DNA from 4 places in the Fictibacillus sp. 26RED30 genome. Region 2 is predicted to be linked to each of the others. Evidence: riboswitches for the same ligand, from Rfam matches in the RefSeq annotation. Region 2 holds a riboswitch; each other region holds the start of a gene.
What was found. A riboswitch is a leader RNA that binds a small molecule or an ion and turns the genes downstream of it on or off. The one in region 2 is predicted to bind thiamine pyrophosphate.
Positions count from the first base shown of each region.

Region 1 (7,474 bases), 370 kb from region 2:
TTAAGCTCTGTAATCTCAATTTTCCCGCCACCGATCGAAATTCCAACTACTTCAATTTTATCGTCGTCATCCCCAATAATTACACGAGCTGTGTTTGGATGGTCCGTGATAGCATCTTCGGCGGTCATCTTTACTTCGATACCCTCTTGCTTCGCGATTGTAAGCGCATCCACAATTCGAGTATCAAACGTGTCATAATCTAGGATTCCGCCAACGATCGCAACATCCGTTCCGTGACCACGATAGGTTTTTGCAAAAGAGCCATAGAACGATATGGTTGCATATTTAGGTTTCCTTCCGAAAAGACTTCTCGCTACTCGACCGATGCGCGCCGCGCCGGCTGTATGTGAACTAGAAGGCCCAATCATAATGGGACCGATAATATCAAACACACTTTTATATTTCATAACGTTCTCCTTCAAGTTGCGTTTTTTCCCATAAAAATAAGTATTCCCTCTTAACTTTATCATACTTTAAGTTTAAGAGAGAATACTTTTCATTTTTTACTCTACTGATAAGATGAATGAATAGATCGGCTGCTTACCGTTATGAATTTCAGCTTCCGCATCGGGATACTTTTCTTCAATAAATTCAGCAAGTTCCTGTGCCTCTTCCTCAGAGCTATCTTCACCATAGATGATCGTAACGATCTCTGAATCTTCATCGAGCATATTTGAGAGTAGTTCTTTCGTTACTTCTTGTTTGTCTGTCTTAGAAGTTAGAATTTTTCCTTCTGAGATTCCCATAAAGTCACCTTTAGCAATTTCAACACCATCGATAGATGTATCACGAACTGCATAAGTAACTTGGCCAGACTTAACAGAAGTAATGGCTTCGTTCATCTTCTTTTCGTTCTCTGCCATATCAGCAGAAGGATTGAAAGCTAATATAGAAGCGATACCTTGTGGCACTGTTTTTGTGCGGATGATCACAACTTCTTCATCAACAACACTTGCAGCTTGTTCAGATGCCATGATGATATTGCTGTTATTCGGAAGGATGAACACTTTCTCTGCGTTAACCTCAGAAATTGCTTTTACGATATCTTCAGTACTTGGGTTCATCGTTTGTCCACCTTGGATAACTGATGCGCCCATCGATGAAAACATCTCTTCGATTCCTTCACCCATTGCAACAGTAACGATTCCGTATTCCTTTTTCTTTTCAGAAACAGGTTGTGAGTACGAAGGGATAACTTCGTTCTCGCTCTCTAAAATCGCTGAGTGCTGCTCACGCATGTTTTCGATCTTGATGTTGATCAAGCTGCCATAACGATGTGCAAGTGTTAGCATATTACCAGGTTGCTCCGTATGGATGTGAACCTTTACCACGTCTTCATCAGCAACGACTAGTAAGGAATCACCATGTTGACTTAACTCATTACGGAAGTTGATCTCATCGAATGGATTACTTTTTATCTTTTTATCTTCGAACCTTACCATGAACTCTGTACAATATCCGAAATGGATATCTTCCGTCTTCATGTGCATCTGTGCTTTATGATGCTCTGCGTTAACAAGTTCGCCCATCGAAGGAGCGTTAACAGATACTTTCGGCAGCTCTTTGCCTTCAAGTACAGCTAAAAACCCTTCATAAACAGTGACTAACCCTTGTCCACCAGAATCAACAACGCCAACTTCTTTTAGAACCGGAAGTAGATCAGGAGTACGGTTTAAGGAAGCTTTCGATTCTTTAACAAGCTCTTTCATAATGTATAGAATATCGTCTGATTTTTTAGCTTCTTTAACTGCTTTTTTTGCAGCGTCTTTAGCTACAGTTAAAATCGTACCTTCTACTGGTTTCATAACTGCTTTATAAGCAGTTTCTACACCTTTATCAAATGCATTGGCAAATTCAGCAGCGTTAATCGTCTCTTTTCCTTCGATTGATTTAGAGAATCCTCTAAACAACTGTGAAAGAATAACACCAGAGTTTCCACGCGCTCCCATTAATAAGCCTTTAGCAAAAGCACTGGCAACAGCGCCAATTTGACTAGACGTGTTTTTTTCTACTTCTTTTGCACCAGAAGTAATCGTTAAGTTCATGTTCGTTCCTGTATCGCCATCTGGTACAGGGAAAACATTAAGTGCGTCGACCATTGCTGCATTCCGTGTTAAGTTTGAAGCACCCTCGAGTACCATTTTTGAAAACTTTTTTCCATCTAATACTTTTAAAGACACAAAACTTCCTCCTAACTAAGGGGTTGTCACCCTGACACCCTGAACGTAGATATTGACTGAGTCAACCGCCAAACCAAGCATTTGATCCAGGGTATATTTCACTTTGTTCTGAACGTTATGAGCCACTTCAGAAATCTTTGTTCCATAACTAACGATGATGTACATGTCAATATGTACTTCATCCTCTTCTTGTCGAACAACGATCCCTCGGGAGAAATTTTCACGTCCTAAAAGTTCAGTTATTCCATCCTTTAATTGCTTCCTTGATGCCATGCCAACAATTCCGTAACAATCAATTGCTGCTCCACCGGCTATAGTGGCAATTACTTCATTAGAAATATCAATTTGACCATAGGTTGTTTTCATTTCAATGGACATGCTTATATCCCCCTTTAATTTGTTAAATGGCTAACAAATATTTTACTATACATCAGCCTATTTTGAAAGGACTACTACATTTCACACTATGTAAATAGTATTGTCAAGGAAATTTACTTGAAAACCTTTTACGAATATGTTGCATTGCTACTGAAGTCATGCTAATATTATTTAGTATTTAACATACGATTGAATTGATGCAAAGCTTTTTTGCTGTAAAGGAGGTTCACCTACATGGCTCGTAAATGTTTTATTACTGGAAAAGGACCTAAAACTGGTAACAAGCGTTCTCACGCAATGAACAAATCAAAGAAAAGCTGGGGAGCTAACGTCCAAAAGGTTCGTATTCTTGTGGACGGAAAGCCTAAACGCGTATACGTATCTGCTCGTGCCCTTAAATCTGGCAAAGTTGAACGTGTATAAATAAAAACAGCAGCAACCGCTGCTGTTTTTTTCTTTGCCCAAAAAGCTCTTTGATGACCAAAATAGATTCAAGCGGACAGTATTTTCTTTAAACTGGACAGTAAATCATCCAATCTGGAGCGGAAAGCAACTACTTTCATAGAACCACTCATAAAAAACAAACAAAAAAAGCGCACAGGCGCTTTTTTTGTTTGTTATCCTTTTTTGAAAGAACCTAAGACGGCACGTACGAAGCCTCCCAAAAATTTAGGAAGTTTAATGGTATAAAATTTCATCTTACCCCTCCTCCAGGCCCATAAAAAATGATAAGAGCTAAACAATAAATACTTTATTCCCCTTTTTATAAAAAGGTGCTTTGGGGCCTGTATTCCGTGATTTTTTAATCACGGCTCTTTACCATCAATATTATGCCGGAGTCAAAAGAATAAGTACCACTTTTATTTACAAGCTCATTGGAAACACATAACGATGAACCAGCCTGAAGTTTAGCTTGGTCTAACGGGTATTTAAATCCCTCTAAGGTGATGCCTGTTACTGCTTCACTTTGAGCTAGAAATGAGATATATGAGTATCTGTGATCTTGCTCAATTTCATAACATCCAGGTAGATGAAGTGAGATCTCATTCCTTGTATCCTTAATCCTTACATCTGCATGATTGTTCCGACTTTTAAATAAAAGTTGGATGTTCATCAGTTCGTGATCTAACCTTCCACCAGTCGCACCGAATATGAGTATTTGTTCTGGATTCTGTTTCAACGCCCACTCTAATGCGATCTCCATGTCAGTGGAATCTTTTTCTGATCGGTATTGATTCACTTTTATCGAAGAGTTCATTATACTTCTTCTCTCATCATCTGAAACAGAATCGAAATCACCAAATGCATACAGTGGAAAGATATCATTTCTCAATAAAAAGAGGGTTCCTCTATCGACACCGATCCAAATATGATCCGATGATAGATCATATGGCTTCAAATCAGGAATCAAATGCTCCGGACCTCCTGCAACTATGCTTATCTTCATGCTGCTTGATGGCGACCGTTATGAGCAGCGTGCAGTAGTTTAGGAGCTGTGTTTGTTAGTAGTATAACGACTAGAGCAGTAATCCCGAAAATAACGACCATGAACGACCCGTTGTATAAGAACGAATAGAGCCATATGTTCATCTCTTCTGCTAGATCACTAAAGAATATAACCCCTGATAATACATGTGAGATCGTTCTTAACAAGCAACCTACGAAAATTCCTATAACCATCAAGAACGTTCTCCTGCTGGCACCTTGAGTGATAGACGGTGCAAATGCCCCCGCAACGCCCGCTAGAGCGAACGCTAACGGATAGTCTAAGATCATCTGTGCTGGATGAATAACGTAAGGATTCACAAGAAGCTGAAGCAGTCCTACAGCTAAGCCTGTAAGCACCCCTGCCTTTAGCCCTCTTCTAAAAGCCATTAAAAAGATTGGAACCATCTCTAACGAAACAGAACCACCTTGTGGCCAAGGACCAGCAAATTTAATTAAACCTAAAATCAATGATAAAGCAGACATGATAGCGATTTCTGTTAATAATGATATGTTGTTTGTTTTCATACATGATAACCCCCTATTTTCTATGCTAAAAGAAAAACAAAAAAAGCAACCGGCATGTGAGCTCGGTTGCTTTTTAGATATACATTCAAAAAGTCATACGACTCCACATCCCTACGCAGGTATGATCCAGCTTCAGGTTCAAAGGGTCGGGAGAACACTCCCCTCTCAGCCCTTTAAAGGACTCCCCCTGTGGTTGCTTATTTAATTTTCTTTAATCAATTATACACCACGAATGGCTTTTATTGCATCCTTTAAATCTTTCTTCCCATAAATGGCAGAACCAGCAACTAATACATTCGCACCAGCTTCCACACAAAGACGAGCTGTTTCTGGATTTACGCCGCCATCAACTTCAATCTCAACGTTCAATCCTTGTGTTTGTACGAGATCGGACACTTCTTTGATCTTGGGCACTACGCTCTCTATGAACGCTTGTCCACCAAAACCAGGATTAACAGTCATTAGCAATACAAGGTCAACATCTTGTATTATGTGTTTGATAGAATCGACTGGTGTTGCTGGATTAATCACCACACCCGCTTTTACACCTTGTTGTTTAATAAGTTGAACCGTTCGATGTAGATGAGGTGATGCTTCAACATGCACAGAAATAATATCAGCACCTGCTTTTGCAAACTCTTCAATGTATCGATCTGGATTTTCAATCATGAGATGTACATCTAACGGAAGTTTTGTAACAGGTCGGATCGCTTGAACAACAAGTGGTCCAATCGTGATGTTTGGTACGAAATGGCCATCCATCACATCAACATGAATATAATCAGCACCCGCTTCTTCTACAGCTTTTATATCATCGCCTAACCTTGAGAAGTCAGCCGACAGAATAGATGGAGCTATTTTAATCATCAGTACCTCCGTTTTTGATCTTTAATTTCTTGTAAAAAACTTACGTAATGGTCGTAGCGGAACTTTGGAACGACTCCGTCCTCTACCCCTTTTTTAACTGCACATTTCGGTTCAGACGTATGTGAGCACCCTCTAAATTTGCAATCGCCCCGAAGCTCGTCCATTTCTGGGAAGTACATCGATAAGTCTTCCGCTTCAATATTTAAGAAATCTAGCGAGCTGAACCCAGGCGTGTCAGCAACTAAGCCATTACCAAAGAGAATGAGTTCCACATGACGAGTCGTGTGCTTCCCTCGGCCTAAATGGCTTGAAATCTCATTTGTCTCAAGCATAAGCTCTGGATTGATCGCATTCAAAAGGGAAGATTTACCAACTCCAGACTGCCCTGCAAACACGGTAACTTTATCTTTGAAAAGTGGATAGAACATTTCAAGACTATCATCTGTTTTCGTCGAAGTTGGAATGACTTCGTAACCTAATGTTTTGTACGCCTCTATATAATGGTTGATTTCCTCGATCTCTTCAGGTTTCTGTATAAGATCCATTTTTGAGATACAAATAACAGGTAAGATATCGTTCGCTTCAATATGAACAAGGAAGCGGTCTAATAAAAGCGTGCTAAAATCTGGTTCTGTAGCTGAAAAAACTAGAATGGCTTGATCCACGTTCGCGATAGGAGGACGAACTAGCTCGTTTTTGCGTTCCTTCACATCAAGAATGTATCCATCTGTAATGTTGCTTGACTCGTATTCTACCCAGTCCCCTACCAATGGATTTACTTTCTTTTTGCGAAAATTACCTCTTCCTCTGCATTGGAAAACTTCAGCCTTACCATTTTCCTTAACGTAATAAAAACCAGCGAGCGCTTTAACAATTCTTCCTTCAGGCATGCTTAATCACCATCGTCCCCTTCCTCATCATCATTATTATCATTACTCATTCTTGCGTTAGCACTTTTAGCATCATCATAGTTTATCGTCTCCGATTCCTCTTCTTTTCCGTTGATATATACAACGTAAGAAGCAGAACCTCCCTCAGCGATCGTCAGAGGCAGCTGATATTTCTTTTTGTCTGTAATCTGTTCTTCAACAAAAACTTCATTTGAAGCGTTTTTATCGGAATATACAATCCTTACTGTAACTGGTTCTCTTCTGTTCTTCTTATCTAGCTTAACTTCGATATCCTTTGTCACTGTACGGTCTTCGGCGGGTGGTTCCTCTTCAGCAGGAGGCTCTTCTGACTCTTCTGGGCCATCAGAAAGAACGACAGAGATCGTTGCTCCTTTTTCTACTTGCGTAAAAGGAGATGGCTCTTGTGAGATCACTCTTCCTTTTTCGACCGTATCAGAAAACTCTTTTGAAAATTCAACGGTAAGACCAGCATTCTTAGCAAACGTATTTACATCTTGTTCTGTCGCACCTATTAAGTTTTCAACTTGAACGGTTGGTGTTCCAGAACTAACTGTTAGTGTAACTTCAGTTTCTGCAGGTGTTACTTTTTCATCACGATCAGGACTTTGTTCGAGCACAGTACCTTCTGGCTCTGTGTCTGATTCTTCATAGTCGATATTGATCTGTGAGAAGCCATCTTCTTTCAAACGTTCTTTCGCATCTTCTATATTATAGCCTTCTAGATCAGGCATATTTTCCTTTTCAGGTCCTTTTGATACGAATAACGTAACGATTGCTTGCTGTTTCACTTTTGTTCCTGGAGATGGATCTTGCCTTACTACAAGACCTTCTTCAATCTCGGGATCAAATACTTCCTGCCGTTTCACTTCAAGCCCTTCGGCTCTCAAGCTATCAAAAGCATCTACATATTCTTCTCCCGCTACATCTGGAACACTGACTTCTTCAACATAAAAGATAGAAGGCATCATCGTGAAAGCAGCTATTCCCGCACCGCCTAACAAAAGAAGTGATATAAGTAAAATAAGCCACCAGTTTCTTTTCTTCTTAGGTTTTTCGGGCTTTTTCTCTTTTTCTTTTTCTCTTTCTTCTTCTGCTTTCTTCACAGGTGTTTCGATTGGTGGCACG
Region 1 is NZ_JACZDV010000001.1:1,854,154-1,861,627, forward strand. Features, by position in the region: gene sdaAB (L-serine ammonia-lyase, iron-sulfur-dependent subunit beta) at 1-407, opposite strand, end outside; gene IHV11_RS09455 (DAK2 domain-containing protein) at 504-2,180, opposite strand; gene IHV11_RS09460 (Asp23/Gls24 family envelope stress response protein) at 2,196-2,558, opposite strand; gene rpmB (50S ribosomal protein L28) at 2,793-2,981, shown strand; gene spoVM (stage V sporulation protein SpoVM) at 3,176-3,256, opposite strand; gene IHV11_RS09475 (thiamine diphosphokinase) at 3,361-4,005, opposite strand; gene thiT (energy-coupled thiamine transporter ThiT) at 4,002-4,571, opposite strand; TPP riboswitch at 4,663-4,769, opposite strand; gene rpe (ribulose-phosphate 3-epimerase) at 4,791-5,438, opposite strand; gene rsgA (ribosome small subunit-dependent GTPase A) at 5,438-6,328, opposite strand; gene pknB (Stk1 family PASTA domain-containing Ser/Thr kinase) at 6,331-7,474, opposite strand, start outside.
Region 1: another riboswitch for thiamine pyrophosphate. It lies ahead of thiT (energy-coupled thiamine transporter ThiT); the one in region 2 lies ahead of thiD (bifunctional hydroxymethylpyrimidine kinase/phosphomethylpyrimidine kinase).

Region 2 (7,474 bases):
CCTCCTTCAGGTTTTGGATACATCGCCATTGAAACGTGATACACTTTTGCGTTCTCTTCGTTTGGTCTGTGGTGTTTTTGTATGAGAGTGGTGAGCATATCTGCATATTCCTGTAAAAATGCATTGCGGTGTTCCATGGTAGAAAGTGCTAGTTCCATTTCTACTACTGCGCTTGGTATCTCTTCTTCCTCCGATTGCTCCATTAAAGAAATGGCATCCCGCTTCATCTTCTCTGTAAGGGATAACACATGAGCAAGAGCGGTTTGATCTTGGAGTTTTTTTATCGTATCAGAAGAGAGACCTAATGAATCTGACAATAAAAAAGAACGGCCGGCACTTACATATAGAACTTCTACAAGGTTCCTAACATTCCTTGTGCCTGCGCGAACCACAAGGCCCACTTTTTCAAGTGCTTTAAGATGATAATTAATCTTTTGAGCGGAATCGTTCATTCTTTTTGATAGCTCTGTCGCAGAACGCGGCTCTTTTAACAAACTTATGAGCTCAGATCTTACAGGATGCAATAGTGCAGCTGCTTGTTCCGGTTCTGTGACAATAAACGTCTCTGGCATTCTTTGATTCCTCTTCACTCTCATCACCTCACTTCACAATAATATATGTTCGTTACATAAAAATATTTCTTTACGTAAAATTATTTTATTACGTTCAGTATCATTTTGTCAAAGATTTGAAAAAAATATACGTTTGCCTAAAAATAAAGAAAACAGACTGATTTTCATTTCAGCCTGCTTTCTATACATTATCCTTTTTATACAAACGGTACGATTCCAAGAATGAAAAAGACCGTGGCCATTCCTGTGTTCAACCAAAACTCAGTTTTTTGATTAAAAATTTTTCGCTCAACTGCACGAAAGATAAAGATCACCATCAAGATTGAAAATAATACAGTGGGATTTTCCCAAGTCTTACCGTTATAAATAGCTAAAAGCAGTCCAAAAAACATAAGAACCATCTCTGTATACACCCAGGGTTTTGGACGTTTTTTCATCCGATCTTCCCCCTATTCAGGTTGATAGTACACATTGTACGGTATGTGAGCCTATCCGGTGCATAACTTCATAGAGCTTTTTCTTCATTCGATCCTAGCCAGTTTTTTGCCGCTGCATTTTTAAAAAGAAGACGGAAAATTAGCAACCCGATCACTCCACCAATGATGGAGCTAACCAAAAAAGGAGTGACAAAAAAGAATGCACCCGTTTTTGATCCTAAGAAAACAGTAGCAACCGGCACTGCTATAACAGCTCCTATAATTCCAGTTCCAACCCATTCCCCTATTACTGCGAACGTGTATTTTTTTCCTTTTTTATAAAGGTAACCGGCCAAAAATGCACCGATCATTCCCCCCGGAAAAGCAAGCAGAGAGCCGATTCCAATTAAGTTACGAAGCAAACCGATACTGAATGCGACGATTACCGCCGGAATGGGTCCGAGCATCACACCAGCCATCACGTTGATCGCATGCTGAACGGGAAACGCTTTTGCTACTCCAGCAGGAATATATAACAAATGTGAACAGATCGTCCCGATCGCGACTAACATAGCCATTACAGTAAGTTTTTGAACAGATATCTTCACTTCACTTCTCTTTTCGCTGTTTGAATAGCAAAAAGCAGGTTGCTTGAAGCGGAAGAAGGATCAACTGCACCACTTATTTCTGAGATTAGAGCTACACCATCCGCACCTGCCTTAATGACTTCACTCGCGTTTTGCAGCGTAATCCCGCCGATACCAACAAGCGGAATGTTCACTTGATTGCTGCGAAGTTCTGCGATTAGATCAACGCCTACAGGTTTCTTCGCATCAGGTTTTGTACTCGTCTGATAGATCGGGCCAGCACCAATATAATCGGCTCCATGTTCGATGGCATCCTTCGCCTCAGCAAGTGTGTGAGCTGACACACCTAAAAGTTTACCTTCTGTTTCTTTACGAATATACGCCAGATTACCATCTGTTTGACCAACATGAAGTCCATCCGCATCAACAGCTTTCATCAAATCTAGGTCGTCATTCACGATAAATAGCACATCATGTTTGTGGCATATTTCCTTTGCACGCTTTGCCATTTCTAACTGTTTCTTACCACTCAAGCAGTTAACACCTTTTTCACGAAACTGAAACGTGGTAATTCCACCTTGAATCGCTTGCACAAGAATACGATAAAAATCTTCTGGTGAACAGCAGTTCTTCGTCCCTGCTACATAATAGAGTGATAGATCTTGTTGTAAACGTGTCTTTGCTTGAGTTTTCATCGGTTCGCTCCCTCCTTCAACACGTGATCTTGCCAGTGGATGGATCCGTGAAATATCTCATGAGTAGATTCTAAACTATAGAGCTGATCGAGAAGGTTTTGCTGAAAGCTTCCAGGGCCTTTGGCCGTTTTCACAGCCTCTTCAGCCGCCTTAGTGAGCATCAATAGCGCAAGTGCTGTTCGTTCTAGTATCGGAAGGTCAACTTTAGCTTTTGTAACTTCTTTTTTCCGATTTCCCTGATAGAGAGCTACCATTGATGTAGCAAAGCATCCTGTCCCGGTGACATAGGAGAGCATCGGATCTCCATGAGAAAGTACGATTGCTCTTTCACCATCTGAAATAACATCTTTAGTTCCAGTCATGGCGATAAGACAGCCTGTTTGCTTCGCAGCAGCTCTAGCAAGCTTGATGAGATCCTCTTCTGAGTTAGCTAGATCACCATCTACTCCTCTGCCTTCCCATGCGCCTTCAGCCAAAAACTGCATCTCAGCAGCATTACCGCAAATTGTCAGAATTGTTTGGGGTCTGACCCCCTTCAATTCTGAATATTCAAACAATAACTTCCTTACAAGCTCTTGCCTGAATGATGATAATCCTATCCCCACTGGATCGAGGACTACTGGCACTTCTGCATGCATTGCTCTTCGTAGAGCGAGTATCATAGATTTCGCTGATGCTTCATCTAAAGTACCGATGTTTAGTACTAAAGCATCGGCCACACTTACTGCTTCTTCTACTTCACATGCGTCATGCACCATCATTGGACTTCCTCCTGCTGAGAGGACACCATTAGCTAGAAAGTTCATGGTTACGTTATTCGTTATATGATGAACGAGCGGCTTTTCTTCTCTGATCTGTGATACGAACGTTTTCCATTCTTGTATTCTAGTATTGTTCATGTGTAACCCTCCTATAAGCGAAATGATTGACCGGTCCATGACCTGAACCAACATCAATTCCATGTTCGATAGCGGTTTGTATATATTTTTTTGCACACACTATCGCATTCTCTGCTTTCTTGCCAGAGGCAAGCTCAGCTGCTATAGCCGCTGAGAACGTACACCCTGTTCCGTGTGTATTTTTTGTTTGAATCCGCTTCTCTACAAGTTCGATCATTTCAATGCCATTAAAGACAAGATCTGATACAAATTCACCATCTCCAAAGTGTCCACCTTTAACAACAACATGATCAGCACCAGCGTCAAATAAAACTCTTGCCGCCTCAATTCTAGCTTCAATGCAGTCTATCTTTATCCCTGTTAATGCTTCTGCTTCTGGAATGTTAGGTGTGATGATTTTTGCGAGTGGAAGCATGCATGTTTTCATCGCATGAAGTGCTTCTTCACCTAACAGCGTTGCGCCTCCTTTTGCGATCATGACTGGGTCAACGACTACGTTCTCCCATTGAAATTCCCTTATCATATATGCTGTTCTCTCGATATACTCACCTGAAAAAAGCATTCCTGTCTTAATGGCATCCGGCGTCAGATCAGTCCCTATTGACTTCAACTGAGCTTCTAATCCCTCTATTGCGACTGGAAATATCCCTTGGACACCTGTTGTGTTCTGAGCAGTAACTGCAGTAAGAACCGACATACCGTACACACCTAATTCTTGAAACGTTTTTAAATCAGCCTGAATGCCTGCTCCCCCGCCACTGTCTGATCCTGCGATCGTGAGGGCTTTACTAACTTTTATCAAATGTGCCATAACTTCTACCTCCTAGTTGTCTATGCAAAAAAGCCACCCGCTTATTTAGCGGGTGGCTTAAATTTTCAAATCATAAAGGAAACGATAGTTTATCCACGCCGCTTCCCTACGCCAGTATGAACTGGATCAGGTTCAAAGGGTCGAAAGTCATAACCTTCTCTCAGCTTAGAATAAGCACCCCTAGCGAAATAACAATATTGAGTTAACACAATCCTACTCATACATAAACAATAATGTCAATATTTTTTAGGTTATCGGTTTCAAAAAGTTTAACCCTCTTGAAATACGGGGAAATAATAACTAACACAGAATTACAACATAAAAAACATAGAAATAAAACATTCGTAACAAATAGTTTTTACCAGAAATAAAAATTACAATTCATTAACATTTTTCCCAGAAGGTGGTGAAAGAAAGGTACTTTAGAAGCAATAAAGAAATTTTTTCTGAATTTTCAAACAAAATGGTTGTCATTAGGCATCTTGCTCAGTATACTAGTAGAAACCTAGAAACATAAAAGGTTAATTGGATAGGGAGATAATTTAAGGAGGGAAACAGGATGAAAGACAAAAATGCTTCTTTTAACAAGAACCAAAATGAAATGGTGCAGTACAAACAACAAAAAAGAGACCCATTTGCCTTCAGCCTTATTGCCCAAATGGTACTGGATGAGGCCCTTCACAATTATTACAGAGAATATTATGAAAGAGAAATTGACAATGCCTTGGATACAAAAGATAAAGAACGATTCATGAAATTGAGCGCAGAGTACAAAGCGTTTCTCAGTTAGTGCTTTTGGGCGGCACACTCTCTAAAAAGGTGCCGTAAAAGCCAAAACACCCTTTCAGCAAACGGTGGAATCATCCGTGCTGCAGAGGGTGTTTCTGACGTCCCCGTTACTGACAGGTTAAAACCTATTTTTTAAGTCAAAGTTGTCGGTGATTCCGGCTTTTTCTTTTGCTCTTTTTTCCGTTTCAACCACCACATATAAATCACAATGACTACGATCACCCAGATCGGCGCAAGACCCAATAAACTTACTACAACAAACGAAATAGCAGACATTAAAAAGTTAACTGTATCCATAAATAGGACCTTTGTTTTTGCCCACGTATTTAAACCTTCTGTTTCAAGTGCTTTCGCATTTAAATTTTTCACTTCAAATTGTATCGTAACAGTTGAATAATCACTTTGGTTTTGTAAAAAATTCAAACGACCCTCTACCTGTTCGATCTCTTCTTGAACAGCAGCCAGATCACCCGATATCTTCAACAAATCTTCTGTTTTCTGAGCATTCTTCATGAATGCTTCAAGCCGCTCTCTTACTTGTTGTTTGGCTTTTAACCGTGAAGATAGATCAACGTATTCTTCCGTAACATCTTCTCCACGAATATTTTCGTTTGGAGTCCCCTTACTCAAACCTCGAACCTCGTCTAAGAAAGGACGAAAATTTTTCATCGGTACACGAACAACCATCACACCAGATTCATAATCTTTCTCTCCTGTACTCGTGTTCGACTCAACCATATATCCGTCCATTGTCTCTAACTTTTTCCGAACGGCTTCCATAGAGGTTTGTAATCTATCTACTGTAATCTCAAGATCAGCGTGATAGATCACTTTTCTTTGGTTCTTCATTTGTTGCTCATCTTTTCCTTTTTCAGATTCAGAACTCTGACTTTCTTCTGTAGAGGTATCCATGTTTGCTTCAGACTTGCTGCCACTATCTCGGTCTATTGCTTTATCACTCTTTGAACTGCTATCGCTGCTGCATGCACTCAACAAAAACACAGTTATGAATACCCACATTTTCCATCTCTTCCACATATCGTAATTCCCCCTTTCTCGCTTAGACGCTCTCTACAAGAAAAAGGTTTCAGTTCCCAAAAAAACCAACCTATTGAATGATTTTTTCCGAGACATTTTTGTGATAAAATAGTGTCTGATGATTTGTAGTTTGAAAAAAAACCGATTTATGCTAGTATGTACAGGATAAGTAAGTGGTTTACTGGAGGAATAGCATGTCAATGATAGGAAGAAATGATCCGTGCTATTGTGGCAGCGGAAAAAAATATAAAAAATGTTGCTTACATAAAGAAGAGCAAACACGTGAAGTATCCTTTCATCAAGAAGGACTCATCAAATATGCTCTAGAGAACTATCAGCAGGATTTAGCTGCACGTACTTCTAAGTATGTGAAAAAATACCCTGTTGCTAAAGAGCAAGAACAAACATACGCAAACATTGCCGTTTGTTGGGAGATCTTTTGCTCCGAGATTAAGGAAAACAAGACCCCTGTTCAACTTTATGTAGAAAAAGTGAAAAGTTCTGTTAAACCAGAAGTAGCTGAAATTCTAGCTGGCTGGACAACTGCTGCACCTTCACTATATAAAGTTTTAGAGCAAAAGACAGGATTCATCTTTACCGTTCAGGATATTTGGACAGAGGCGGTGTATGATGTCACGATCAATGCTGCTGAAAAGCCAAAAACAGAAAGTGCACTACTTGGAACACTCGTTTCAAACGGAATCAACCATGAGTTTTACGTTGGATATGTAGAAATGCCGATGACTGAACTTCCGCCGCTAAAAACAGCGATAGAAAAGATTCAGCCTCACCAAGATCCAAAAGTTACATTCAAGAACGAATTCCCTGCTGTTCTGCAACTCGCTTTGATCGATATTAGTGCTGGTGTACCTCAATCTCAAGTTGAGAAGAAGGAAACTGACGCTACATCTACCAAAGTTGAAAAACCAGAAGAAACAGCGGATTTTAAAGATGAAAAATACAATGCTGTAACCGAGCTCGTTAAAGCGAATGCCGAAACAGAAGTTGTAGAAGAAGCAGAAAAGCTTTGGAGTGAGTACGTTACAGAAAGCAAACCTGCTATTCGTAAAGAAGAGATTTATGCGGCTGCACTTGACTATCTCGTTTCAAAAGATATTCGAGGAATCGCTTCTACTCAAGCAGAAACAGCTAAAAAATATGGTGTCTCACCTGCTAGTCTATCCTCACGATATCGTGAGATGAAAGAACTATTAAGCGTATAAACTTTTTTTCACTAACCCGCCTGATGCCTCAGGTGGGTTTTTTCATAAAAAAAACAAGACCCTCTCTAAAAAGAGTCCTGTTTGTTATTTCGCTCTAGCCAATAATAAACGGGAAGTCCCGCAACTGTAATAAAGATAGCTGTAAAACTATCTAAAGGATCGTTGAGTATCGTTGATACTACGATGTACAAAGAGCCTAAGATCGCAAAAATAGGAACGACAGGAAATAACGGAACACTGTAGGTTCTCTTTTTATCACGATTCCGATTGCGCAGTATAAACACAGCATAAAACGCAAAAATATAAAAAATGTATACAGCAAATATCGCCATTTCTGATAGATAGTCTGGATCAGTTACGATCATCATGATGATCGCAATCACGACTTGTAAATACGTAGCAGCAATAGGTGTACCATATTTTTCACTAACCTGACTAAACGTT
Region 2 is NZ_JACZDV010000001.1:2,223,973-2,231,446, forward strand. Features, by position in the region: gene IHV11_RS11340 (winged helix-turn-helix domain-containing protein) at 1-572, opposite strand, end outside; gene IHV11_RS11345 (hypothetical protein) at 770-1,009, opposite strand; gene thiW (energy coupling factor transporter S component ThiW) at 1,078-1,590, opposite strand; gene thiE (thiamine phosphate synthase) at 1,593-2,270, opposite strand; gene thiM (hydroxyethylthiazole kinase) at 2,267-3,169, opposite strand; gene thiD (bifunctional hydroxymethylpyrimidine kinase/phosphomethylpyrimidine kinase) at 3,156-3,968, opposite strand; TPP riboswitch at 4,067-4,172, opposite strand; gene IHV11_RS11370 (IDEAL domain-containing protein) at 4,540-4,770, shown strand; gene IHV11_RS11375 (DUF4349 domain-containing protein) at 4,902-5,807, opposite strand; gene IHV11_RS11380 (YecA family protein) at 6,002-7,030, shown strand; gene IHV11_RS11385 (APC family permease) at 7,096-7,474, opposite strand, start outside.

Region 3 (7,474 bases), 660 kb from region 2:
AAGATGTTGTGGAAAGAAGAATCAAATTATTAAGACAAGAGGGTATTGATTTTATTCTTAACACAGAGGTGGGAAAAGATGTTACCTCTGAGGAACTAAAGATTCAATATGATTCTATAATTCTATGTACAGGTGCACAGAAACAAAGAGATTTAACTCTTCAAGGAAGAGAAGCTGATGGTGTTCATTTTGCTATGAACTATTTAACACAAGCAACGAAGAGGCTGTTGAACATCGAAGTTTCTGAACCACTTATTGATGCAGAAGGTAAGAATGTAATCGTAATTGGTGGTGGCGATACTGGTGCTGACTGTGTGGCAACGGCTCTTCGACAAAAGTGTAAGAGTGTAGTTCAATTTGGTAAGCACCCTAAACTTCCTGATGTGCGCAGTGATGCAAACATGTGGCCAGAGCAACCTAACATTTTCACAATGGATTATGCCTATGAAGAAGCTACTGCTCAATATGGACATGATCCAAGAGAGTACTCCGTTCAAACGAAAAAAATCGTATCAGATCATAATGGTCGATTAAAAGAACTTCATACGATTCAGATGAAAAGAACATCAGATGATGCAGGAAATATGGTTTTTGAAGAAATTCCTGGATCTGAAAAAATCTGGCCAGCTGATCTTGTTTTCATCGCGATCGGTTTTGAGGGTACAGAACTGCCAGTCTTAAAAGAATTTGGTGTTGAAGTTAAACATAACAAAGTAGATGCTGAACATGGTGACTATAGAACAAATGTAGATGGAGTATTTGCAGCAGGTGATTCTAGACGTGGTCAAAGTTTAATCGTTTGGGCGATCCAAGAAGGACGTGATTGTGCACGTCAAGTGGATCTATCGTTGATGGGAAGTACGATTTTGCCTTAATACTTTTTTCCATGCTACAATAAACTCCAAAAGCCAAAAGCTTTTTATATATGATAAAATAGGGCTTAGGCTAAAACAATTCTTTTATTTATAAGGAGTAGACGCATGGAAAAAGTACTTATTTTTGGACATAAAAATCCAGATACTGACACGATTACATCAGCTCTCGTTTACGCTGACTTGAAGACTAAATTAGGACAAAACGTAGAAGCTATTCGCCTAGGTGAGATCAATGGTGAAACACAATATGCATTAGATTATTTTAAAGCTGAACTTCCTCGTTTAGTTGAACATGTTTCTGCTGAAGCAAACGCGGTAATCTTAGTTGACCATAATGAACGTCAACAAAGTGCAAATGACATTGACAAAGTAAGAGTATTAGAAGTTATTGACCATCATCGTATCGCGAATTTTGAAACAAGCGATCCTTTATACTATCGTGCTGAACCTGTTGGCTGTACAGCTACAATCTTAAACAAGATGTACAAAGAGAAAGGCGTTCAAGTTGAGAAAAACATTGCCGGACTTATGCTTTCTGCCATTATTTCTGACTCATTGTTGTTTAAATCACCTACTTGTACAGAAGAAGATGTTGCCGCAGCACGCGAGCTTGCTGAAATTGCTGGTGTAGATGCGGAAAAGTACGGTCTAGAAATGCTAAAAGCAGGTGCTGACTTAAGTGATAAATCTGTTGAAGAATTGATTTCACTTGATGCTAAAGAATTTAACATTGGTGAAAACAAAATTGAAGTTGCTCAAGTGAATACGGTTGATGCTAGCGATGTACTAAAGCATCAAGAAGACTTGGAATCAGCGATTACTAAAGTGATTGCTGACAAAGGTCTAGACCTGTTCATGTTTGTTGTAACAGATATTTTAACAAATGATTCGACAGCGTTAGCTCTTGGTAAGAGATCACAATCTGTTGAAGAAGCTTATAACGTTAAATTAGAAAACAATACAGCCATCCTTAAAGGTGTTGTTTCTCGTAAAAAACAAATCGTACCTGTTTTAACAGAAGCGATGAGCAAATAAATGAAGATTTTAAAGGGTAATGCCATACTACGGCTTTGCCCTTTTACTTTGTTATACAAAGGTCGTGTTTCTTAAAAATAGTTGACAATCTAAAAGAGACTGCTATCATTTAAGACAGAAACCAACTATATAAAAACGAACCACTAGGGGTGCCTTTTATAAGGCTGAGATCAAAGTGCGACTTTGAGACTCTTAGAACCTGATCTGGATTATACCAGCGTAGGGAAGTGGTGTTGCGGAGTCTTTATTCCTGTTTTGAATTCTCCATATACAACCACTTTCTTAGCTGAGAGTGGTTTTTTTGTTGGATAAAACAAGGAGGATTCATATGAACACATTTACTGATATCTTGCGAGAAAGAGCGGCTTCTATTTGGGAAGCGAACCTTCAACATCCATTTGTGAAGGGAATTGCAGATGGTGACCTTTCTTTAGAACGCTTCAGGTACTATGTATTACAAGATTCGTATTATTTATCTCATTTTGCAAGAATACAAGCGATGGGGGCTGCAAGAGCTGAGGATTTGTATACGACTTCTAGAATGGCAGCACATGCACAAGGTACAAATGACGCGGAGTTAGGACTTCATGAGACATTTATGAAACAGCTTGGAGTGACAGAAGAAGAACTAGCTGATTTTGAACCTGCTCCCACTGCTTACCATTATACATCTCACCTTTACCGAGTTGCAGAGTCTGGAAGTTTGGGAGAAATTATCGCAGCCATTCTGCCTTGTTATTGGATCTATCAAGAGATTGGTGAAACATTCAAAGGGGCGACACCACAAGAACCCATCTATCAAGAGTGGATCGCTGCATATGGCGGTGAATGGTTCACAGAACTTGTACAAGAGCAGATTGATAGACTGAATCAATTGGCTGAAAAAGCAAGCGATGTGGAGAGAAATAAGATGATTCAACATTTCTTGATCAGTTGTCAGTATGAGTATTCCTTCTGGGAGATGGCTTATACATTGGAAAAATGGACGATTCCATTCAGCCTGACCACGTCGACGATCGGGAGTGAAGGGTAGTATGCAAAAGGGGTTAAAGTTAACGGATATCCTTGTAACAATCGTAATCTCTATCGCATTTGGCATACTGTATAAGATTTGGGGACCTCTGTATTATGCCGTAAAACCGTTTGGCCTTCACATCGATCAGTTGATATATGGGATGTGGTTCATGGCGGCGACAGTTGCATTCCTAATCATTCGAAAGCCTGGAGTTGCCCTATTGGCTGAAATTGCTGCTTCTTCAGGAGAATTTTTGATGGGTTCTGAATTTGGACTTGAAGTGTTACTATACGGACTCATTCAAGGATTGTTTGCAGAATTTATCCTATTCGCATTTCGTTATAAACGATTTGACCTTTTCATCATCTCACTTGCTGCACTAGGTTCATGTACAGGATCTTTAATCATGGACTTTTACAAAGGATATATCGGTGATCTTTCAACATGGAATCTAACATTATTTATCGTATTTAGAATAATCGGTTCTATCTTGTTTACAGGATTGTTTGCCGTTTCTATCGCAAAAGCTTTAGAGGCTACAGGTGTGACGAATTTAGTACGATCTTCGTCAAAAAAGGATCATGAAGCGTTAGATCAATAACTGAGGTGGTTGGATGACAAGCGTAACTTCTGTGAGAAATCTGAGATTAAAGTTTCCAGGCGAATCAAAAATGCTGTTTAGAGATATGAGTTTGTCTATTAATCGTGGTGAAAAAGTGCTTCTTCTTGGCACCTCCGGATGTGGCAAATCCACATTGTTGCAGGTTCTTTCTGGACTAGTACCACGAACAATTGATATTCCTATGAAATGTGATGACATACAAATCCCTGATCAATGGGGATTTGTATTTCAAGATCCTGATACTCAGTTCTGTATGCCCTATGTTGATGAAGAATTAGCATTTGTTCTTGAGAACTTGGAAGTGCCTCGTGAAGAGATGTCTAGCAAGATTTGTTCTTTATTAAAAGAGGTTGGTCTTGAGCTTGAGAACATTCATACACCGATTCAACATCTATCTGGTGGGATGAAGCAACGATTAGCGATTGCATCTGTATTAGCACTGAAACCAGATGTCATATTTTTAGATGAACCGACTGCTTTTATTGATGAAAAGGGTACAGAACAAATTTGGGAAACGGTAAAAAGAATATGGAAAGATAAGACGTTGATCATTGTTGAACATAAAATTGAGAAAATCCTAGATTTCGCTGATCGTCTCATTGTATTTACTCCAGATGGAGAAATTCTTGCTGATGGAAACACTTCAATGGTCTTTACTCATTATAAGGAAAAGATCAAAGAGTTTGGAATTTGGTACCCTGGTGCATGGGATGATTATAAACGAGAACCAATCATGAATAACAAGAAAGAACTACCAAACACCATGAAGTTACAGATTTTCAAAGGATATCGAAACAAAGAAGTTAAGATCGTGGTAGATCACTTAGTAGTCCATTCAGGAGAATGGGTCACAATAATGGGTGAAAACGGAGCAGGAAAGAGTTCATTATTATTGGCTCTGATGCAGCTCATAAAAACATCTGGAGACTATTTTATCAATGATGTACCTATTCGAAAAACGAAAGACATCTCTGGACTTCTTTACCTCGTATTTCAGAACCCTGAATATCAATTTTTAACAAATTCAGTTCATGATGAAATAACCTATGGATTAAAAAACGACCAAGAAATTGAATCCGATGTAAAAGAGATACTCTCTTCTCTGGAGTTGACAAGCAAAAAGGAGCAGCATCCTTATCAATTATCTGTTGGTCAGAAGAGACGTCTAAGTGTGGCCACTGCTTTTTTACAAAAACCAAATATTTTGCTTCTTGATGAACCAACTTTTGGTCAGGACTCTTTAAACACGTTTAAGATTTTGGAAATGATCGAACAAGAGCGTCAAAAAGGAACGATCATTCTCATGGTCACACATGATCATCATATTACCGAACGTTTTGCAACACGGTTATGGGAGGTACAGAACGGTAGAATTGTAACTGATCTTCAACTCAATAAAGGTGGTAACGTACAGAGGGGGATTCTGCATGAATTCATTATTTAGTGGGAAGTACACTTGGTTACACAGCATAAATCCATCTCTAAAACTACTAACAATATTGGGTCTGTTCATATTAGCCATCAACATTCATTATCTTAACTTCATGGTCGGTTTTTCTTGCGTGATCTTAACATTGTTTATATTTGGTACAGGATATTCTTATAAGCAATTACTCTTACTATCTCTGCCCTTTTTGTTTGTTTTTCTATCAACTTCTTCTTCCATGATTCTATTTGGAAAGGGAGAAACGATCTTGTTTAAATGGGCATATATTCAAATATCAGAGGAGAGTTTGATAAGAGGCATTCATTTAGGATTTAGAGCTTTATCATTTGCGATACTTGGATTGATATTTGCTTTAACTACCAAACCAGTTATGCTGTTTTATTCTCTCATGCAACAACTTAAACTGCCACCGAAGTTTGCTTATAGCTTCATGGCAGCCATTCGATTAATCCCTATCATGATTGAGGAATACCAAATTATTATCAATGCTCAAAGAGTTAGAGGAATCGAACAAAAAAATCACTTGCTTAAAAAAATAGAGAGGCTAGCGATTCCTTTATTATCACAAAGCATTCGTAGAGCTTATCGTATAGCCGTTTCAATGGAAGCAAAACGATTTCAATCGAACAGAAAAAGGACCTTTTATTATGAGGTCGGTTTTTCAAGAAATGATCTAATATTCTTATGCTATTTTCTTGTTCTGATAGGACTCGCCTATCTCCTTTCTAACCACTATCCATTCCTACCAAACACGGATGTGAGATATTTATCTGATTGAGAGACTGAAACTATATTCCTTCAGTCTCTTTATTTCATTAAGATGATGTTATCATTTTGTTTCATCAGCACGGTATGTCTGCCTTCTTTTATCTTCATATATATAGCGTTAGATACACGAAGCTTCTTACCATTCTCAAAGAAAACCATGTAATGTGGTTCTGTTACGAATGAATCTCCAATGCTAATTACTTTATCCGTTCTTTCCTTTTTAACGATGAAACCTCGATACTCACTTATATTAAACTCATCCTTTAAATAACCAGACCATGCAAAGAACAACAGAAACCCCGCAATAAATGTACAAACGGTCGAGCTTACTTTTTGCATTTTCTCACCTCAGTTTTGTTTATGACGAAAAAAAGAAAACAATAGAAGGGTTTGCATCAAATTGATCTAATACTAATGAAACAATAAAATTACCTTTTTTCTTTTTTAATCAACTTGTTATGCCATGAAGTGAGCAATAGCAATGCGAGGAGTGAACCGAGTAGCGTAAGTGACATATCCCATTGAGCATCCCAAATATCTCCTTGAGCACCAACAAAGTCTTTTGTTTCACGTTTTGCTATCTTGCCCGCGATCCATTCAACAATTTCATAGAGTGCTGCTATTGCCAACGTAATACTTATTGCAATAAATTGGACCCATTTTCCTAAACGCAAAGGTGTATTTAAAAGCAGAATCTCGCGTATAACAATCGCCAACAAACCTTTCATAAAGTGGCCAAAGCGATCATAGTGATTGCGGTTCAAATCATAGTGCTGCTGCAGCCAATCGAAAAAGGGAACGTCATCATAGGTATAATGTCCACCTATGAATGTCAAAATCGATAATAAAGCAATGATGCAATATGTAAGAGAAGTGAACCTTAGTTTTTTATAAAGGAAGAAAACGAAGATTATAGCGATAACAGATGGAGCAACTTCTAGTATCCATATTGGATAATGTGCAGGTTTAATAAGTGACCACAGAAAAAAGAAGAAAGCGATGATTAATAGAACCACATGGATTTTGTTAACTTTCATGATCTATCCCTCACAATCTAACATTAGTATTGATATGAAGTTAGAAACGTATTCTTTTGTTGCGTAAAAACAATTTTAAATAAGGATGTGATACATCATGACTAAAAAAATCGCAGTGGCTATTCTTCATGGAATCGGTAATCAAAACGAGGATTTTTCAGATTTGTTTATTGAAGTGCTTACTAAAAGATTCTCTCAACAGATTAAACCTTTTTATGCAACTCCTGAAAAAGAACTGATCATCCAACCTATATACTGGGGAAGTGTTTTTAACGAAAGGGAATCACACTTGTGGCAAAGACTTAATAAAGAAGACAATTTAGATTTTAAGCAGTTAAGACAGTTTGTCATCCACTTTTTTGGTGATGCCATTGCCTACCAGCCTGTAGCCGATCACAATCCGAACTATATTAAAGTACATGAGGTATATGCTAGGGGACTTCGAAAATTAAGTGAAGTGGCTGGTGAAGATGCACCACTCTTTGTCATTGCACATAGTTTAGGTACCGTGATTTCGAGTAATTATTTTTATGATCTACAATTCATTTCTGAAGAAATATCTGAAGATGTCTTGCGAAACATGAAAAAGACTCCTTTAGAAAAAGGCGAGACTCTAACCAGCTTTTATACATTAGGAAGTCCATTGGCGTTATGGGGTCTCAGGTATGCAGATTT
Region 3 is NZ_JACZDV010000001.1:1,563,357-1,570,830, reverse strand. Features, by position in the region: gene IHV11_RS08055 (glutamate synthase subunit beta) at 1-875, shown strand, start outside; gene IHV11_RS08050 (manganese-dependent inorganic pyrophosphatase) at 981-1,910, shown strand; TPP riboswitch at 2,046-2,153, shown strand; gene tenA (thiaminase II) at 2,239-2,943, shown strand; gene IHV11_RS08040 (ECF transporter S component) at 2,945-3,526, shown strand; gene IHV11_RS08035 (ABC transporter ATP-binding protein) at 3,540-4,991, shown strand; gene IHV11_RS08030 (energy-coupling factor transporter transmembrane component T family protein) at 4,975-5,772, shown strand; gene IHV11_RS08025 (hypothetical protein) at 5,802-6,101, opposite strand; gene IHV11_RS08020 (DUF2238 domain-containing protein) at 6,191-6,799, opposite strand; gene IHV11_RS08015 (chemotaxis protein) at 6,897-7,474, shown strand, end outside.
Region 3: another riboswitch for thiamine pyrophosphate. It lies ahead of tenA (thiaminase II); the one in region 2 lies ahead of thiD (bifunctional hydroxymethylpyrimidine kinase/phosphomethylpyrimidine kinase).

Region 4 (7,474 bases), on a different contig from region 2:
TCATTATTTTTAATGGCAGTTTTGGTGTTTAGCATTTTTCCTTTTACTAGTTTTGCAAACGATGACTTTCCGAGGTATGAGAGTTTATCAGTAAGTCCGCAACAAGCAAAAATAAACGAACAGGTTTGGTTTGATCTTTATGCACCTGATTCTGCCTATTTTATGCTGGAAGCGCGTCTCACGTATCTGTCTCCGCAGGGAGAAGAGCATGTAATTGAATTATCAGGTCCAAACCATTGGAAAGGACAGTTTACAGCTACTTCTTTAGAAGAAGTTGGTACGTGGCAACTTCAAAGTATTTATCTATACGATGACAGCTATAACAGTAGTACGTTTAAACGTGAACAAATTGAGCAACCTGAAGATTACGACTTTACTATATTAAATGAAGTGCAAGAAGTAGATGTAACAGCACCAACTGTGGATGCGATTACGTTTGAAAAAGAACAAGTGCAAGCCGGTGATTTTACAAAGGTTACTGTAACAGCAATTGATGATTCAGGAGTAGAGTGGATAACTCTTGGGCTTTATAATACAACTGGACGCGGAAATAATCACGTAACTGATTTTATAAAAACAGAAGATGGAACGTTTGAAGCCACGTGGTGGGTTCCGCAATTTACAGACCCTGGTGAATGGAGAGTGGATTGGGTAAATGCTGGTGATGCAGCAGGCAATCAGTATAGTTGGGACGATTATATGGGTGAGTACCCAGCATTCTTTGACACTATTCAAGTGATGAACGACAATCCTGACAATACAGCACCAACGGTATCAAGCATTCAATTTGTAAATGAAAGCGTAGAAGCAGGCAAAGATAATACCATTCAGCTTGTAGCAGAAGACGACATCTCTGGAATCAACTTTCTTTCAGTAGAAATGAGAAATGAGATGGGACAACGACTTTATATAGATGGAATCTATCCAGATGAAGAGGGTTCATGGTCAGCCAATTTTGTTGTTCCATCTTATATGAAAGATTCAACGTTTAAAGTTTGGAATGTATACACACAGGACAATGCAGGAAATGTTGATCATCAGTATTATGAAGAAGAGTATCCAGTTGGATTTGATACATTTTTGGTTATAAACGAGAACGACGATGTGAATGCACCAATGATTGAAAGTGTAACATTTGAAAAAGATTCAATGGTTACTGAAGATTCAAATACAGTAAGAGTTGCGGCAAGTGACGATAACAGTGGTATCGAAAGTATTGAGATTTACATGACGAGCCCTACCGGTAAAGGAGAAACGAGCACAGCCCTTTTTCCTAACGATGAAGGCATCTTTATAGGAGAGTTTACAATTCCGCCTTACACTGAACCAGGTGAATGGAGAGTTTCTAAAATTATCGCTAAAGACTTTGCAGGTAATGTTTTAGATAATAGGTATTCAGCAGAAAACTATCCAAATACATTTGATACGTTTTCTGTAGAAAACACGGAATTTGATTTTACACCTCCAACAATTAATAAAGTAATTTTCCAAACACCAGAAGTAAAAGGTAACGAAGAAGCAAAACTAACAATTTACGCTGAAGATTCTCAAACCGTACCAGCTTATATTGAAGTTGAATTAGTGAGTCCAAGTGGTACTCATATGTTAAAAGGAAGCTCTGATTATTTGGATGAAAGCGGATTGATGCACATCTCAATACCAATACCTAATGATGCTGAGTATGGAGATTGGCTTGTGAAACATATAAGAGTTATAGATTTAGCTGGAAACGAAGCGAATTATTCATACAGTAGTGATGACTATCCAGCTGAATTTGGTAAGCTTTTTGTAAACAACGATAAGATTGCTCCAAGCATCCCTTTTGTTAATGAAGTTAGCGATAATACTGCTATAATAACGGGCAATGCGGAGCCGCTTTCAACAATCACTGTTTTAGCAGATGGAGAGTTTTTGGCAAAAGGCAAGGCGACCAAAGATGGTACCTTTACCGTTGAAATCCCATCACAAAAAGTGGGCACATTATTAACAGTAAGCTCTGCTGATGCAGCGGGCAACGAGTCAGATGCTATTACAATTACAGTTTTAGATAAAACAGCGCCTAAAGCTCCAACCGTTGTTAAAGTGACAAAGGAAACGATTGCAGGTATGGCAGAACCGCAATCAACAGTTACAGTTACTGATAAAGTCGGAAATGTGATTGGTTCCTCTAAAGCAGATGAAAAGGGAAGCTTTGTGGTTAAGTTTATCAAACAAAAAAATCATGCCATTTTGTTTTTAAATGCAGCGGATGCTGCTGAAAACAAAAGTGATAGGGTAGAGGTTTATATAAAGGAAGCTAGAAAATAGATAAACACCAGTCAGAGTATCATACTTTGGCTGGTTTTTTGTACCTATTTTCTCCAACGGGTTGTGATGAAAGCCCTTTATCGATAGAATAGTAGTATAGAAAACTAAATAGTCATTACCACTAGGGGTGCCTTTGTTAAGGCTGAGATTAAAGTGAACTTTAAGACCCTTGGAACCTGATTTGGTTAGAACCAGCGTAGGGAAGTGGTGTGTGGATCAGATACTTCGCTATAAATATTAAAAACTGTGAAACCACCTCTTTGCTGCATAAAGGAGGTGGTTTTTTATTATGGAAAAACAGCTTCATGTAATTACTACGGGAAGGCAAAGTGATGAAGAGTTGGTTAGGATAGCGAAACTCATTCATCCGTACATCACGGCGCTGCATGTACGAGAAAAAACAAAGTCTGCGAAAGAACTCAGTCATCTTATCCATCTTCTGCAGAAAGCTGGAGTGCCTCCCTCTAAAATCATCGCAAATGATCGAGTGGATGTAGCGCTTTGTACAGGTGTAAAAGGTGTTCAGCTGACACACCACAGTTTAGATGTGTCACAAGTGCGAAGAGCTCTGCCTGAAATGATGCTCGGCTGCTCAGTCCATTCTGTTTCAGAAGCACAGGATGCTGAACAAAACGGCGCCGACTTCATCATGTATGGTCATATTTTTAAGACTTCTTCCAAACGTGATGCGGAGCCAAGAGGGTTAGATCAGCTCCAACGTGTGGTAGATCAAATCACAATTCCGGTCATCGCGATCGGAGGCATTACACCAGAAAACGTACGGAATGTCATCGGAACAGGTGCATCTGGAATCGCCGTGATGTCAGGCATTTTAGAAGCAAAATCACCACTACAAGCGGTGAAGCTGTACAAACAACAACTGGAGGTGTGGGATGCGCACAACGTATGATGCCATCATTATTGGAGGCGGCGTGATCGGCTGTTCCATCGCCTATGAGCTTTGTAAACGAAACAAACGTGTGCTGCTTCTTGAAAAAGAAACAGTAGGAAGTAAGGCGTCGAGTGCAGCAGCCGGCATGCTCGGTGCAGAGATGGAGTTTGAGACCGATCATCCACTCTATCGGCTCGCAAAAGAAAGTCGGGACTCTTTTACCCCTTTATCACAGGAGCTTTTCGATCCAGAAGGGGATTTATGAACTCGCGTTTACAGAGGAAGAAGCGGTTGATTTAAAAAGAGAAGCGACCAAGCGTCGAGATCAAGGTGAAGCAGTTTTCTGGCTCCCGGCACACGACCTGCTTAGGAAAGAACCTGCGTTGTCGCCACTTGTAAAGGGAGCTCTCTATTTTGAAAAAGATGCTCAAGTGTCACCTGTTAAGCTTATTCGTGCCCTATATCAGTCCGCAAAAATTCTCGGTGCCGAAGTTAGAGAGCATACCAGTGTGGTTCAGCTTCTCCAAACTGGCAACAGGGTGACAGGTGTCGTAACAACGAAGGAAACGTTTCATGCTGATTCCATCATAGTAGCTTGTGGGGTGTGGAGCTCGGATATAGAGCCTTCACTAAAAATGGTGCCAGTAAAAGGGGAATGTCTTTCCTTTAAAACGAAGCTTCCACTACTCACAGGTACTGTAAAATACAAAAACTGTTACCTCGTTCCAAAGCGAGAAGATCGAATTTTTGTTGGCGCGACAAGTACACCACACGTCTTTAATGAAGAGGTTACATTTTCAGGTCTATTTGAATTGATGGAGAAGGCAAAACAAATCGTTCCTGAACTAAGTGGTGCTGTTTTTGAAAAAGCATGGGGAGGCATCAGGCCCCAAACGCTATCCGGTCAACCCTATATCGGTCCTTCTCCACATAAAGAGGGGCTCATTCTTGCAACGGGGCACTATCGAAATGGCATTCTGCTTTCTGCTATAACTGGAAAAAGGATTGCCGACCATATTGAAAGCGAGGTATATCATTCGTGAAACTTATGATAAATGGAGAAACGGTCATGGTGCCAGACACTTTGCAGTCGATCACAGATCTGCTGAAGCACCTTAACTTACATGACCAAGTTGTGATTGCAGAAGTGAACGAAGAGATCATCAATAATCAAAAACAAAGTGAAACTCAAATAAAAGAAAACGACAAGATCGAACTTGTTCGATTTGTTGGCGGAGGTTGATTGTATGTTAAACATTGGACACTATTCCTTTTCATCTCGATTACTTTTAGGTACAGGCAAATACCCGGACTTTAAAACACAAAAAGAAGCGGTAGAAGCTTCTGGTTCAGAGATTTTGACGTTTGCGGTTCGTAGGATGAACATCTTTGAAGAAAGCCAGCCAAACTTTTTAGAGATGCTTGATCTGAAAAAATACACATTGTTACCGAACACAGCAGGTGCGAAAACGGCAGCAGAAGCGGTACGCATTGCAAAACTGGCGAAAGCATCGGGATTATGTGATATGGTAAAAGTAGAAGTCATCGGATGCGATAAAACGCTGCTGCCGGATCCAGTGGAAACGTTAAAAGCAACAGAAGAGCTATTAAAAGAAGGGTTCATCGTGCTTCCTTATACGTCAGATGATGTGGTCCTTGCTAGACGATTAGAAGAACTCGGTTCACATGCAATCATGCCTGCCGCTTCTCCAATCGGTTCCGGGCAAGGAATCATTAACCCGCTCTACTTAAAATTTATTATCGAGCAAACGAAGGTTCCGGTTATTGTTGATGCCGGTATCGGCAGTGCGAGTGACGCGATGATCGCGATGGAACTCGGAGCAGACGGTGTGCTGTTAAACACAGCCGTTGCAGGTGCGAAGGATCCTGTGAAGATGGCCCTCGCGATGAAAATGGCTGTAGAAGCTGGAAAGCTAGGGTATGAAGCGGGAAGAATCCCGAGAAAAGAAACGGCAACAGCGAGCAGTCCTTTAGAAGGGTTGAGTGTGAAGTGAATGAACGTTATTCAAGACAGGAATTATTTAGCCCGATCGGTATAGAGGGGCAAGCAAAAATACGGACAAAAAGCGTGCTCATCGTTGGCGCAGGCGCGCTAGGTGCGGGGAGTGCTGAAGCTCTTACACGTGCAGGGGTAAAACGGATTGTTCTTGTTGACCGCGATTACGTGGATTGGACGAACCTTCAGCGTCAGCAGCTCTATTCGGAAGAAGATGCGAGAAAACAGCTGCCAAAAGTAGTCGCTGCAAAAAATAGATTGAATCAGATTAATTCTGAAGTAGAAATTCAGGCACAAGTGATGGACATGGGGATTGAGGAAGCAGAAGAATTAATCTCTGGCATCGATCTGATCATGGATGCGACCGATAATTTTGAGACGCGGTTGTTGATCAACGATTTGGCGCAGAAATATAAAGTTCCGTGGATTTATGGAGCGTGTGTAGGAAGCTACGGAATTTCTTACACGATTTTACCTGGAGATGGACCGTGTTTGAACTGTTTGCTTGATAAGATTCCAGCGAACGGCCAAACATGCGATACGGCAGGAATTATCTCTCCAGCTGTTCAGATGGTCACCGCTTATCAAACAGCAGAGGCGTTAAAGATTTTAGTTGAAGACTATGCATCTATCAGGAAAAAAATCGTAACTTTTGATACGTGGACCAATCAGCACGTTCAATTAGGGATGGGAAAAGCGAAGAAGGTAGATTGTCCATCTTGCGGAGCTAACCCAACATATCCTTATATAGAAAAAGGCGCTGCGTTAAAAACAGCTGTTCTTTGCGGTCGGGATACTGTTCAAATCCGTCCCGCTCATGCTGTTGAAATTGATTTACAAGAGATGGAGAAAAGATTATTGCCACATGGTGACGTTCGCTGTAATCCTTATTTACTGGAGCTTCAAAGTGGCAGTCACCGCCTCGTTCTTTTTAAAGATGGACGTGCACTTGTTCATGGAACGAAGAATACGGCAGAAGCGAAATCTCTGTATCATAGATTTATAGGGTAAGAATTTTGTATAATGAAGTATAGGAGGTGATTTGATTTATGGAGTTTTTTGATCTGCTGTATCAAACGGACGCATTAGTTTTATCCATTAGTATCGCACTAACGTTCATTATAGCTAAGCAGCTTTCGGTCGTTCATCGATCTCTTGTTCATAGATCAAATCACCATGTGAAGCAGGACAGGCTATGTTACGAGAAGAGAATGACCGATTCTCACCTCGTTCAAAACTATTGCTTCATTCGAGACGAGATCGCACGGACAATGTTTAGAAAAGAAACGCCAGATGATAAAGAAGGGCACGTTTACTCCTTGTTTGCTTAGATTTTTTTAAAAACAAGGAGGAACAAATTTGAAGAAATATATATCCATTCTTTCATTGCTAGCGATTTTTCTATTATCTGGGTGCAATAACACACCGATTACAGCAGAAAGCCCGGGTGTGTGGAACCATTTTTTCATCTACCCGTTTTCAAAGCTCATTCAATATGTGGCGTATCTGTTTAACGATAGCTATGGAATTGCGATCATCCTCTTAACGATTGTGATACGATTCCTGATCATGCCGTTAACGTTGAAACAAACGAAAAATCAGGAAAAGATGAAAGAGATCCAGCCTGAGATCCAACAGCTTCGTGAAAAACACAAGGGGAAAGATCGAGAATCTCAACTGCAATTACAGAATGAACTGATGGCTGTTTATAAAAAACATGAAGTTAACCCGTTATCGATGGGGTGTTTGCCCCTCTTGATTCAGATGCCGATTCTGTTTGCGTTTTATTATGCAATCATCAAAACGAAAGAGATCGCATTGCACAACTTCCTTTGGTTTAACTTAGGCACAGCAGATCCTCTGCATCTGCTTCCGGTGTTAGCGGCTTTAACAACGTTTATCCAATATAAAATGAGTACAACGGAGCTCGCTGCTTCAAATCCGCAAATCAAAATGATGGGTTACGTGATGCCGATCATTATCCTGTTTTCGGCATGGAAGCTGGCCGCTGTTCTGCCTCTTTATTGGATGGTCGGGAATGTGTTTTTAACGATTCAAAATGTTGTGCTGCAGAAACGGAAGAAGAAAGCAGCTTCTGCTAGTTTGTAATAAATGTTTTCGTATTCCTTGTTGCTTTTGAAAGTAGTTGATTTCCGTTCCAGATGCTCGCTTTCCGCGGGGCAGACGGTGAGCCACATTTGTACGTTTCCGTATAAGTGTCTCACCTGCCCGCCTTTAGAGGTTTCTTGCTCCTGCGT
Region 4 is NZ_JACZDV010000002.1:308,572-316,045, reverse strand. Features, by position in the region: gene IHV11_RS14285 (Ig-like domain-containing protein) at 1-2,307, shown strand, start outside; TPP riboswitch at 2,421-2,527, shown strand; gene tenI (thiazole tautomerase TenI) at 2,597-3,217, shown strand; gene IHV11_RS21400 (FAD-dependent oxidoreductase) at 3,201-3,464, shown strand; gene IHV11_RS14270 (FAD-dependent oxidoreductase) at 3,352-4,242, shown strand; gene thiS (sulfur carrier protein ThiS) at 4,248-4,442, shown strand; gene IHV11_RS14260 (thiazole synthase) at 4,447-5,214, shown strand; gene IHV11_RS14255 (MoeB/ThiF family adenylyltransferase) at 5,211-6,227, shown strand; gene IHV11_RS14250 (hypothetical protein) at 6,266-6,547, shown strand; gene yidC (membrane protein insertase YidC) at 6,576-7,325, shown strand.
Region 4: another riboswitch for thiamine pyrophosphate. It lies ahead of tenI (thiazole tautomerase TenI); the one in region 2 lies ahead of thiD (bifunctional hydroxymethylpyrimidine kinase/phosphomethylpyrimidine kinase).